Regions from separate parts of the Thiomicrorhabdus xiamenensis genome, predicted to be linked through region 2. Evidence: predicted binding sites of a transcription regulator. Region 2 holds the regulator's gene; the other holds the start of a gene.
The links. The regulator FNR, encoded in region 2, switches genes on or off when oxygen is low (the NO sensors DNR and NnrR bind a similar motif). The targets are predictions, from matches to a motif close to TTGATNTANATCAA.
Positions count from the first base shown of each region.

Region 1: ccoN (cytochrome-c oxidase, cbb3-type subunit I) is a predicted target of FNR. The motif match lies at 5,350-5,363, and genes of this name have one in related genera.

Region 1 covers NZ_CP054020.1:220,183-227,131, reverse strand. The annotation lists gene ccoG (cytochrome c oxidase accessory protein CcoG) at 1-1,371, opposite strand, end outside; gene HQN79_RS01025 (hypothetical protein) at 1,550-1,687, opposite strand; gene ccoP (cytochrome-c oxidase, cbb3-type subunit III) at 1,766-2,674, opposite strand; gene HQN79_RS01015 (cbb3-type cytochrome c oxidase subunit 3) at 2,697-2,879, opposite strand; gene ccoO (cytochrome-c oxidase, cbb3-type subunit II) at 2,879-3,712, opposite strand; gene ccoN (cytochrome-c oxidase, cbb3-type subunit I) at 3,784-5,214, opposite strand; gene hisB (imidazoleglycerol-phosphate dehydratase HisB) at 5,782-6,369, shown strand; gene hisH (imidazole glycerol phosphate synthase subunit HisH) at 6,369-6,949, shown strand, end outside.
Region 2 covers NZ_CP054020.1:1,826,235-1,833,183, reverse strand. The annotation lists gene rnr (ribonuclease R) at 1-1,075, shown strand, start outside; gene rlmB (23S rRNA (guanosine(2251)-2'-O)-methyltransferase RlmB) at 1,072-1,803, shown strand; gene HQN79_RS08485 (PfkB family carbohydrate kinase) at 1,852-3,051, opposite strand; gene fnr (fumarate/nitrate reduction transcriptional regulator Fnr) at 3,583-4,329, shown strand; gene pal (peptidoglycan-associated lipoprotein Pal) at 4,814-5,362, shown strand; gene pepN (aminopeptidase N) at 5,462-6,949, shown strand, end outside.

The sequences.
Region 1 (6,949 bases), 990 kb from region 2:
ATCACGGCGTGGAATACGTACCAGCAGCGTCGCCGAACCAACTGTTCCCGGCTGCACGCTCAATACTGCAGGACTGACGTCATATTCCATATTCTGGAATTCGGAGCCGATGGTAATTTTGGCCTGCATCACTTCGGCGCCTTTATTGACGACTTTAAGCGTCCACTTGTTCTGAATCGAGCCGTTACTCATCTGAACAAACAGAGGCGAGCGTTCGTGCAACGCTTTGACGTCAATCGGCGACATAGTGGCCAAACCGTACAGGATCGCACCAGCGGCAAACGTCATAATCGCGGAATAGACGATTACACGCGGACGTTTCCAGATAGCCGGCAACTTCTTGCCGGTAAACTCTTGCAAGGATGCATAGCGAATCAGCCCACGCGGCTTTTTGATCTTATCCATGACCGAATCACAGGCGTCGATACACAGACCGCAGGTAATACAGCCGAACTGCTGCCCCAAACGAATATCAACACCGGTCGGGCAGACCGCAACACACAGGTTACAATCGATACAGTCACCTAAATCAGGGGCTTCTTCACCCGGTTTGACACGGCGCATACGCCCACGAGGCTCACCACGATCCTGGTCATAAGTCGGCACGACAGTTTGCGTATCGATCATGGCACCCTGAATACGTGCATAAGGGCAAAAACCGATACAGGTTTGCTCACGCAGAAAGCCGGCAAAAAAATAGGTCGACAATCCAAGAACGACGACGATGGTCGTCTCGACACTACCCCATTCAAAAGCAAACAGACGTGCCCAAAGGTCAATCGCATCGGTAAAATAAGCAACAAAACTGAAAGAAGTTGCGAAACCGATCAATAGCCAGATAAGGTGCTTCGGAATCTTAACCTTGAGCTTTTCCAGGCTCATCGGCGCTTGATCCAGCTTTTGACGCTTGTTCGGCTGGCCTTCAAATTTCTCTTCCAGCCAGGTAAAGACATCCGTCCAAACCGTATGGAAACAGAAATACCCGCACCAGAGACGCCCGGCAACAGCCGTTGAAGCCGCTAGCAGTAACGCAAAAAAGAGCAGAATCATGGCCAGAATCCAAATATCCTGAGGCAGAATGGTCAGGCCGAAAAAGTGAAACTGGCGATTCGCCAGATCCCACAGAATAGCCTGATGTCCATCCCAGCGCAGGTAAGGACCAACAAACAGAATCAACCAGAATGAGGCCAGAATCCATTTTATCTTACGGAAAGTTCCCGGAATGCGTTTCGCGTGCACAGTCCCTTCCGTATGCACCGGCAACAATTCTACCCCGATGTTTTCCAGATTTTTATTACTGGTTTCGACACCACCCAGTACCGAGTGATCGGTACCGCTTTTAGTGGCCGTCTCTGACTGCTTTTCTGACATAGCTTTTCCTTGCTAATACTGCTAAATATTCAAGTAGATCATGATTTTAACGAATCAAAATTATCTCAAAACTGATTATCTTTATCTTGGAATATAAGCATTTTTTGATTTGAGATAGGAATAAAAAAGCCGGGTTCCCCCGGCTTTTAAGGATGTATAAATCAAGAATCAAGATTAATTAATCTTTATCTTCATCCTTTTCCATGCCTTCCATACCGCGAGCGGCTTTCCAGGCAAAACCAATTAATGCAACAATTGAAAGTACCAAGGCGCCGATAGAACCCCAAAGTACCCAGTCATTATTTAAATCACCCATGATGAACTCCTTTGTCACTAAAGTAGAGCTTAAGAAAGCAAAAAGGAGAGCCAGAACTCTCCTTTCTTACAGATCGCCTTATTGACCACCACCTAGCTGGTGGATATAAACCGCAAGACGTTTAACGTTAACATCCGCGTTTGGAAGACGCTCTTTGAAAGCCGGCATAATCGCTTGACGAGTACCTTCGATGTATTCGCCGTTTTTCTTAACATTTACACCGTTAGCGATTACGTTACGGATCGCATCGCGATCAGAGCTGAAACGCCATACCTGGTCAGTCAGGTTAGCTGCACCGGCTGGAGCCAAAGGCTTACCAGCAGGACCGTGACACGCAAGACACATACCTTTCGCATATACCGCTTTACCGGCTGCAAATTGAGGGTCGCTACCCTTACCTTCGGAAAGCGCGATAACATAATCGGTTACGTTATCGATCTCTTCGTCAGACAGGTTACCCATCATGCCGCGAGCAGGCATGTTACCGATACGACCGTTTTTAATCGACGCTTCGATTTGCGCTACCTGACCACCCCATAGCCAATCATCATCAGCCAAAACAGGGAAGTTAGGGTTACCCGCACCACCGGCACCGTGACAAGCCGCACAGTAATCACCGAAAAGTACTTTTGAAGTTGCTACCGCGTACTGACGCAGTTCATCATCTTTAAGGATATCGGCAACAGACATCGCAGCCAGCTGCTCTTCCTTATCGGCGAATTTAGCAACACGCCAGTCTTTCAGTACTTTGAAGTCTTCGTTGTACTCTTCGATGGCAGTCCATCCTGCCATACCTTTAGTGAACTCACCTGTTTTATCGGTCAAAGGAATAACCGGATAATACAAGGTGTAGAAGATAATCATGATGAAACCGGCATAGAAAGACAGCATCCACCACAGCGGCGGTGGGTTATCTAACTCACGCAGGTCCTCATCCCAAATGTGACCAGTATTGCCTTCGTCTGGCCAAGGGTTATGATTTGCCATTTTTTATTCTCCTCAGAATGATTCAATCATCTTCAAGGATTTTGTGTTTTTGCTCCTCCAGCTCTTTACGCTTGGATGGGCGCAGAGCCAGAGCAAAGGTAATCAACATACCGATAAACACTAAAACCGTGATGATCAGTCCAGCCCAGTCTTGGGTAGTCAATGCTGACCAGTCTGTGCTGAAGTAATGTTCCATACGACTCATTATTGACGGTAAACTTTACTGTCGTCCAGCTTAACCATCGTTCCCAACACCTGCAGGTACGCAACCATCGCATCCATCTCGGTATAACCTTCGATCGCTTTGTTCGCGTTTTCAATTTCCCAGTCAGAGTACGGAACCCCTAGAGTACGCATAACTTCCAGACGTTTCTTCATATCACGTTCCGTGCCGAAGAAATCTTCAGAAACCATACGATCCGCAAGCCATGGATAGGCAGGCATAACTGATTCAGGAACTAGATCCTGTGGACGCAACAAGTGCATTACGTGCCATTCATCAGAGTATTTACCACCTAGACGGGCCAGATCAGGACCAGTACGCTTTGAACCCCATTGCATAGGGTGATCGTACATAGATTCTGTCGCCAGAGAGAAGTGACCGTAACGTTCGCGCTCATCACGGAACGGACGAATCATTTGAGAGTGACAAATATAACAACCTTCACGAAGATAAAGATCGCGACCGGCTAGCTCAAGCGGCGTGTAAGGACGTACACCGTCGCCTGCTTTCCAATCTGCCAACATCGGCTTACCGTTCTTATCGAACTTGTATAGCGCCTTGTCAGCTACGATTTTACCGTTCTCATCTTCGGTAAAGGTACGTTCCCAAACTAGTTCAGGGAACTTTTCATTTTTCGCGTTACCGTATTTATCGGTCTGTTCTGTGTAATCTACAGCAGATTTAAGATAGAACAGAGGTACGATTTCAACAATACCCGCAATTGATACTGCCAGTGCAGTCGCCAGGAATAGGGCGAAAATATTACGCTCTAGACCATCCTGGATATTTTTTGGTTTGTCGTCATGATTTGACATGAGTTTGTGCTCCTCAACTCATTGATTCCAATCAGGGCGTCGGCCGAACCGACGCACAGGATGCCTAATAATTATGCAGTTGCTTCAACTGGCTTGGACGCACGAGCGTTAGCCATACGGATAGTCATTACTACGTTATAAAGCATGACCGCCGCACCGGTGAAGAACAATAGACCACCGAAAGCACGCATTGCATAGTATGGGTGCATAGCTGCAACCGATTCCGCAAAGGTGTAAGCCAAAGTACCGTACTCGTCATAAGCACGCCACATTAGACCCTGCATGATACCGGATACCCACATCGCAACGATGTAGAACACCGTACCGATTGTTGCCAACCAGAAGTGGAAGTTGATCAACTGCATAGAGTACATCTCGGTTTTCCATAGCTTCATTACCATGTGGTATAGAGCACCGATCGATACCATCGCAACCCAACCCAGAGCACCAGAGTGAACGTGGCCAACCGTCCAGTCAGTGTAGTGAGATAGCGCGTTAACCGTCTTAGCCGCCATTACAGGGCCTTCGAAAGTCGACATCGCGTAGAACGCCAAAGAGATAATCAAGAAGCGCAGAATATAGTCTGTACGCAGACGGTCCCAGGCACCTGACAGAGTCAGCATACCGTTAAGCGCACCACCCCATGAAGGAATGATCATCGCTAGTGAGATTACCGCACCAAGAGAACCCGTCCAGTCTGGAAGCGCCGTGTATTGCAAGTGGTGAGCACCCAACCATACATAACCGAACATCAGAGCCCAGAAGTGGATAACTGACAGACGGTACGAGTAGATAGGACGCTGCGCCTGCTTAGGCACGAAGTAATACATGATCGCAAGGAAACCGGCAGTCAGGAAGAAACCTACCGCATTGTGACCCCACCACCACTGAATCATCGCATCTTGAACACCGGCAAACATTGAGTAAGAACGGAACAACGAAACAGGAATTGCCAGACCATTTACAACGTAAAGGTAAGTGATCGCAATCATCATACCTAGGAAGAACCAGTTCGAAACGTATACGTGAGAGTGCGTCTCTTTGTTACGTGACGCGATGGTCATTACGAAGTTGAAAGTGTACATGGTCCAGACAACAGCGATCGCAATTGCCAGAGGCCACTCTTGCTCGTGGTACTCTTTACCGGTTGTCATCCCAAGAGAGATGGTAACAACCGTCGCCAGAAGACCGATTGTGAAAAGAATTGCAGTCCACCAGGCCATAGAGTTACTCCATAGCTTGACACCGTTGGTGCGCTGAACTGTATAGAATGCGGTAGCCATCAAGGTCATACCACCAAATGCAAAGATAACCGTGTTCGTATGCATTACACGCAAACGAGCAAAAGTGATTTCTGCGATGTCAAAGTTTAACGCTGGCCACGCAAGCTGTGATGCTGCAAAGGTACCCAAGAAAGTACCCAACACCAAAAAGACTATTGCGCCAACCGTTAAATACTTGACTACGCCATTATCGTATTGTGGCTTAGCTGTAGTATCCATTAGTCGGATTCCCCTAAATAAGTCAAAGTTTTGCCTAAATCAAACTACCTGTACCTTAAAAAAGGCACAGACTCCCCGTAGCTCGGAATTATAACGTTCAAAGAGCGCCTGTTACCAGTTTAAGACTATTGAAAATTAACCCGTATCAATTGCAATCCAAGCAATTCAAACAAAATCAACTATATTTCAATAACTTATAGAAAATTTGATTTAGACACCTCCAAAAAACCTCCGAATTATCCCAAACCCCGCCCTTTATTGCCCATTCAAAATATTTTATAAGTGCATATTAAAAAATTCTAATAAACCCTACACACGCGGAAAAAACCAACAACACCAGGTGTTCAAAAACCGATCTGATGGCATCTGACCTGGATTCAACCAAGCAAACCTATCAGAAATTTCATCACCCCAAACAACGCCCGAAAAATACCATTACAAAATAAAGGGTTTTACCTAAAAAACGACATGCCGGCTTAAAAAATTGCCCTATCAACAGCGTATTTATTAAATTTCAAGGTTTTGCGGTATCATATGGTGTTTTGATATTTTCAGGAAAAGAAGCGCATGCGAACGGCAACCATAAAGCGAGACACTTTAGAAACCCAAATCGAAATCAGCGTAAACCTGGACGGGCAAGGTGAAGCCAAATTAGATACTGGTGTACCTTTTTTCGAGCATATGCTTGATCAGATCGCCCGCCACGGCATGATCGACATAGACATCAAAGCCAACGGCGACTTGCATATCGATGATCACCATACGGTTGAAGACGTAGGCATCACCCTTGGTCAGGCCATCGCCAAAGCCGTGGGCGATAAAAAAGGCATCACCCGCTACGGTCACGCTTATGTCCCGCTGGATGAAGCGCTTTCCCGCGTGGTAATTGACCTGTCCGGCCGCCCGGGCTTGGAGTTCCACTGCGATTTCACCCGTGAACAGATCGGTACCTTTGAAACCCAGTTGGTCATGGAATTCTTTCAGGGCTTTGTCAACCACTGCGGCGCTTCTCTGCATATCGACAATATCCGCGGCATTAACGCACACCACCAGGCGGAAACCATTTTCAAAGCCTTCGGTCGTGCACTGCGCATGGCACTGAGTGCGGATGAACGCATGGCCGGGAAAATGCCGTCAACCAAAGGAAGTCTTTAATGGATCAAAAGTTAGTTGCCGTGGTCGATTACGGCATGGGAAACTTGCGCTCGGTGTCGAAAGCCGCCGAGCATATGGCCGACGCTCGCACTAAAATCGTTGTCACCCAGGATCCTCAAGTTATTGCAGATGCCGACTCGGTAATTTTCCCGGGACAAGGTGCCGCCAAGGCCTGTATGCAAGCTCTGACCGATACCGGCATGGTCGAACCAGTCAAACAAGCCGCTCAGGAAAAGCCTTTTCTGGGAATCTGCATGGGCTTGCAGGTTCTAATGTCACACAGCGCTGAAAACAATGGCGTTGATTGTCTGGATATCATTAAAGGCGACGTTACACAGTTTGATTTAAGCGGTCACCCTGAATTAAAAATGCCGCATATGGGCTGGAATCAGATTCACCAGACTCAAGACCACCCTCTGTGGCATGCCATCCCTCAGGACAGTCGTTTCTATTTTGTACATAGCTTCTATGTTTCTCCTGAAGACAAAAGCACCATTATTGGTGAAACAACGCATGGACAGACCTTTCCGTCGGTATTGAGTGCGCACAATATCTTTGCCATCCAGGCCCACCCGGAAAA
Region 2 (6,949 bases):
GAAGGCTCGTGAAGAACGCGGTGCGCTGGAGTTTGATACTACTGAAACGCGCATTGTGTTTGATGACGAGCGTAAGATCAAAGAGATTGTTCCGGTCGTGCGCAATGACGCTCATAAACTGATCGAAGAATGTATGTTGATGGCAAACGTGGCTACGGCGCGTTTCCTGAAATGGCACAAAATGCCGATCGTGTATCGTGTTCACGAATCGCCGATGGAAGACCGCTTGCAGAACCTGCGCACTTTCCTGGCGGACTTTGGTTTGACCTTAAACGGTGGCGATACGCCAACCGCTCAGGATTTTGCTGAAGTTGCCGCTCAGGTAGAGGATAAGCCGTACAAACATCTGGTGCAGACGGTTATGCTGCGTTCGATGAATCAGGCTGTGTACCACCCTGAAAACAAAGGTCACTTTGGTCTGAATTATGAGAACTATACGCACTTTACTTCACCGATTCGACGTTATCCGGATCTGTTGGTACATCGTGCAATCCGTCATGTTTGGAGTAAGCAGCCCATTTCGGACTTTATCTATGATGATGCCAAAATGGTGGAGATGGGGCAGCACTGTTCGGATACTGAACGTCGTGCAGACGATGCAACCCGTGATGCAGAAACCTTCTTGAAGTGCGAATTCCTTTCTCACCGACTGGGTGAAGAGTATGAAGCGGTGATCACTGCTGCAACCAACTTCGGTCTGTTTGTTGAAATGGATCCTCTGTATGTTGAAGGCTTGGTGCACATTACCGAGTTGGGTGACGACTACTTCCATTACGATAACGCCCGTCACTGCCTAAAAGGGGAGCGTACAGGTAAAGTTTACCGTTTAGGTGATCGCATAAAGGTTCAGGTTGCTCAGGTTAACCTTGATGAGCGCAAAGTAGATTTGCGTTTTATCGAGAGCCTGACGGAATCCGAGGATACCGGCGAATCCGAAGAGGTTCGTGAGGATTCTGCTCCGGCCGAAGGCGAATCACAAGACGATAATGGCGCTAAGAAAAAGCCACGTAAGAAACGCTACTATCGCAAGAAGCGTAGTGGAGGTAAATCTTCCAAGCCGAAGGCGAAATCGTGAAGCAACAGTTGATTTTCGGCATTCATGCGATTGAACGCTTTATCAAGCAGGCTCCGCAGTCGGTTTTCAGCATCTCTTTTCTGAAAGGGCGTTTGAATCCACGTCAACAGGCACTACTGGATCAGGCGCGTTCTTTGGACCTGCAGGTCGAGTTGGTTAATAAATCCGTTTTTGCCAAGATCGATGGCAATCACCAGGGTGTCATGGCCATGGTTGAAAAGCAGAAAGATTTGAGCGAAGCGGATCTGCTGAAAATCGCCGAAGAAACGGCTAATCCGCTGTTTGTTTTTCTGGACGAAGTTCAGGACCCGCATAATTTAGGCGCGATTCTGCGCACCGCTGACGCTGTTGGGGTTGATGCTGTCATCATTCCTAAAAACCAGTCTGTCGGGGTTAATGCGACAGTGCGAAAAGTGGCCTGTGGTGCGGCGGATACCGTTAAGCTGGTTGTGGTCACGAATCTGGTGCGCAGCATGAAAGAGTTGCAGCAGAATGGTATGTGGATGATCGGTTTGGCGGGTGAGACTGACAAGACCATTTATCAGCAGGATTTCTCGGGGGCGATCGGAATTGTGATGGGGGCGGAAGGAACTGGGTTGCGACGTCTGACGCGTGAGGCGTGCGACCATCTGGCGGCCATTCCAATGGTGGGGAGTGTTGAGAGTTTGAATGTCTCCGTTGCCACAGGGGTGACGCTTTACGAAGCTTTCCGACAGAGAAATTTATAAAAATGTCCAAGTTAAAAAAAGGCTCACAATTGTGAGCCTTTTTTAATTCTATACCAAGTAAATATCCCCTTGATCATCCATGCGGATGCTGACGGGCGTTAGATGCTCCCCCCAGCAAGGGCCTTCTACGCATTCGCCGTCGTCAATTTTAAAGAAGGCGTCGTGTACCGAACACTTCATGGTTTGATCAAAAGGGTTTACATCTATTTTGTAGGCTTCGTTAAGAGGCACATTCTGATGCGGGCAATTATTTTCGTAGGCGCGAACTTCTTCATCCTGCTTAATGAGAATAACGCCGCCGCGGTTATTTAAGTCGATCACCGTCGCTTTGGCTTTGCTCAGCTGTTTAATATTGGCAATCGGTTGGTTTTCCGGTTTGGCGTTTAGGATATCATCCAGTCCCATCTTCTGAATTTTCTGCGCGGCCAGATGGTTGGCAAATTCGCATGCCTCGGACAGGGACGCGCCTTCGGATAGCTTACTTAGTAAACCTGCATTAAATGTATCCCCGGCGCCAAGGGTATCGACAACCGGGTTGACCGGCAATGCCGGCAGGTGTTCGACTTTCGCGTTGAGCGCTTTATACCAGACACCTTTGGCACCCCAAGTACAGACCAGCTGACTGTTTGGAGCCAACTTGGCAATGTCGTTCAGCAACTCTTCACCGTTGTTGAAGCCTTTGGCTCCAGCATAGTGATGCGAAAAGATAATCAGGTTGGCTTGATGGAAAAGCGATTCAATATTTTCGCGCGGTTTTTCTACTTCCATTGAGATCGGTTGATTATCAAGGAAGGTTTTACTGATATTGAGCATTCCTTGCAGATTATCGACATTGCGTCCTTCAAAGTGAATCCAGTCATACTCTTCGATTTCGATTTTGGCAAAAAAATCAAAGCTGACTTCCGGCAGATCGCGATAGTGGACGATTGTGCGGCTACCATTATGGGCGTTAAGAGTCACGATGGAGTTTGGCGTACTGCCTTGAATAAACTTTTGGATATGTGTGCAGTCAATGCCGCGCTCCTGCATCCCTGTGATGAGCTGTTTTGATTCCGTATCGGTTGCGCTTGTTGAGCAAATTGCCGCTTCGTGACCGAGTTGGTTAAGGACGTAAAGCATGTTGTTTACATTGCCGCCGACTCTGTTTTCTCGACTAATGGCTCGGATCTCCTGATCCTCTTTAGGGTGTTGCTCAACGGTAAAAATTGTATCCAGTACGGCATTCCCGATTGCCAGAAATTTTGCCATTTCCTTAATCCTTTATTAAAAAAGTTTATCCGATGTTACTGTTTGCCCAATTTTAACATAAGCGTCATTTGAGAGAATTTTTGCCTGAAAAAAATCTTTTAACTCTTGACAAAAATAAAAGTGAATAAAATTTTTGTATTGACTTGACAAGGAGGTGTTTTATTTAGTATTGGCTCGAAACAGGTTTTATTTTTGTTATATAAGTTATTGAAAATAAAGGGAATGTTTTTTGTGTTCGGAAAATGGGCTGGTGGTGGGGGACTTGTGTGTTTTTCCACAGAAACTGTGGATAACTTTGTGAGTAATTATGAAATAAGTGCTTTAAACGCAGGAAATTACAAGGGTGTTAAACTGCTGATTAAAAAATAGTCACATTACCTTTTTATAATATAAATTCCTTAAGAACTATGAATAAAGTCTTGAGTAAGTATTTATGTGTATATAGAATAATCATATAATTTTTTTAGTGATTCGTATTTTTAAAAGGGATACAATCAAAACTTGATTAAGGACAATTAAGTAGACGGTTCTATGAAAGAAGTTAAGTCAGCCTTTAATGTCAGCTGCAAAAACTGCGGTTTGCAAAAAGTGTGTTTCCCTACTGGTTTGCGCCGCGAAGACGTAGATCGTTTGGATGATATTGTGGACAGACGCTCACCTTTAAAGAAAGGTCAGCATCTCTTTGAAGCCAGTGATAAGTTCAGCGCACTGTTTGCGATACGAGCCGGAGTGATAAAGCTTTATTCGTTCACGGATAGCGGTGAAGAGATTGTACACGGCTTCTACCTGCCGGGCGATGTTCTCGGAATCGATGCTTTGGGCAGTAAACAGCATCAATATAGTGCTGTCGCGCTTGATACCACCAGTGTTTGTACCCTTCCTTTTGAAAAATTCACCGAACTGACTGAATCGATTCCGAATCTGAACCAACAGATGCTTAATGCAATCAGTAAAGAAGTTCTGGATGGTCGAATGCATTCGGAACTCTTGATTCGCCGCAATGCAGATCAAAGGGTTGCTCAGTTTGTTTGGAATATGTCCGAGCGTTACCGTAACCGTGGTTATGCCAGTGATGAATTCAGATTAAGCATTCTGCATCGTGATGTGGCCGTGTATTTGGGATTAACGCCAGAGACGGTATCTCGCATTCTCGCTAAATTTCATGCAGAAAATATCGTTACCTGGAAGAAGAAAGAAGTCATGATTCATGATATGCAGCGTCTGATGCATATCGCCGGCGTGCACTCAAGCTGTGATTCATGCAAAGCAACGGCGTAATTCCGCTTTTCATTTGGTAATTGAAGTTGATTCAGAACAAGAAAGCATGGCTGTTTTATGTTCTAATAAGGATTGTGAAGGCGTTGAGTGTTTGAAAGGTTTTCTCAACGGTTTTTCATAATGTAGCCCGCTTACCCGGCAAATCTGCCGGGATTTTTTTGTCTGATACTTTTGTCTTTTTTGTCAGTATGCTTGTGGATGATTTTTAATCTCCAGCTTGTATCTTTGCTTCTCTAGCACAAATTCTAAATTTTCAACCATCTTAGCAAAATAGGTAGATAAATTTTACCTGTAGTTTTCTTTATGACTAGGCTCTGCGGCATTAACTTGATTTATATCAAGTAGTTAAAACTGTCTTTTTTTCTGTTGCGCTGTTTGCGCTAAGACGCTTATTTTTTAAAGTTTAATGCGGTATAGTGTCGAATAACTGATAATCACTGGATAGTTAACTGTTAACGTTATATTTTTAAAGGGGTTCTGAATAATGAAGAAATACGCTAAACTTTTTGCCACGGCCTTGATGGGCTCAGCTTTGATCGGCTGTAGTGCCACACCGGAAGTGAACGATAATTACCAATACAGTGAGCCTAAAGCTGATGGTGCCGCTTCAACAACTCAAAGTGCTGCCGATCAAGGCGCTCAGAGCGGTGCAACCGATCTTGACGCAGGCAAAAAAGCACTGACGCCGGAACAGATGAAGGCGCTATTGAGCGGTAAAGTGATTTATTTTGAATATGACCGTTCGGACATTGGTACCGAATATTATGACATTATCAAAATGAACGCTGAATACTTGAGTCAGAATCCACAAGCCAAGCTGACAATCGCAGGGCACTGTGACGAGCGTGGTTCTCGTGAATATAACCTTGCGCTTGGTGAACGCCGTGCTTTGTCGGTTAAAAATGCGATTATGGCCGAAGGGGTCAGTGCAAACCGTATTAATGTTATAAGCTTTGGTGAAGATATGCCGGTTGACGAAGGCCATTCAGAAGCGTCATGGTCGAAAAACCGTCGTGCGGAATTTAATTATTAATTCGTTTTCGCGCTAAAATATCAGCCAAACTTGTAATAAAACCCCTCTTTGACTGTAAAAGAGGGGTTTTTTTGTAACTCCATTTTCTTAAGGTTTTCTATGACAAAGAGTGCTCCGAAAGTAAATTATCTCAAAGACTATCAAACGCCTGCATTCACCGTTGATTCGGTGTTTCTTGAGTTTCTGCTTCAGCCAGAAGCGACGCAGGTAACCAATCGTATGCAGATAGGGCGTTTGCGCGCTGGCGATCTGTGGCTTGATGGTGAGAGTTTGGATTTACTCTCGGTGCATTTGGATGGCGAAGATGTTACCTCCCAATGTCGAGTTGAAGAAACCGGACTGAGCCTTTCAACCGATAAGGAACAGTTTGAACTGGAAATTGTGACCCGGATTAACCCGGAGAAAAATACCGCATTGGAAGGTCTGTATCGGACGAGCGGTAATTATTGCACCCAGTGCGAGGCGGAAGGCTTTAGGAAAATCACATACTTCTTTGATCGTCCCGATGTGTTAAGTGTCTTTACGACCAAGGTGGTTGCCGATAAATCGCAAAATCGCTACCTTTTGGCTAACGGTAATCTAACCGAGTCCGGTGATTTACCTAACGGGCAACATTACGCAGTGTGGCAGGATCCTTTCAAAAAACCGTGCTATCTGTTTGCGTTAGTTGCCGGTAATCTGGAAAAAATTTCCGATACTTTCCGTACACAAGACGGGCGGGATGTTGCTTTGGAAATCTATGTCGAACCACGCAATATCGATAAGTGCGAGCATGCGATGGAATCGCTTAAGCGCTCTATGGCGTGGGATGAGAGCCGTTTCGGACTGATCTACGATTTGGATATCTATATGATTGTCGCGGTGGACGATTTTAATATGGGCGCGATGGAGAACAAGGGGTTGAATGTTTTTAACTCCAAATTTGTTCTTGCCAAGCCGGAGAGTGCAACTGACGTCGATTACGAGGGAATCGAAGCGGTGATCGGCCACGAATATTTTCATAACTGGACCGGAAACCGTGTCACCTGTCGCGATTGGTTTCAGTTGACTTTGAAAGAGGGCTTGACGGTTTTCCGTGATCAGGAGTTTACCGCGGATATGCTCTCCCCGGCGGTCAAACGAATTGAAGATGTTAAGCGATTGCGCTCCAATCAGTTTCCTGAAGATGCCGGACCCATGTCGCATCCGATCCAGCCGCAGTCTTATATTGAAATGAATAACTTCTATACCATGACGGTGTATGAAAAAGGAGCGGAAGTAGTTCGCTTGTATCATACGCTGCTTGGTGAAGGCGGTTTCCGTAAAGGTATGGATCTGTATTTCGAGCGTCATGATGGTCAGGCGGTCACTGTTCAAGATTTCCGTAACGCCATGGCGGATGCCAACGGTGTGGATCTGCAGCAGATGCATAACTGGTACGTCCAGTCGGGTACGCCTGTTCTGAAGATCGAGAGTGAGTATGATGCTCAGATGCAGACTTTAACGGTGAACTGCGAGCAGAGTTTACCCGAGACAGAAGATTTCAAGCCGTTGTTGATACCGATCGGTTTCGGGATGTTGAATTCCGAAGGTCATTCTTTGCAACTG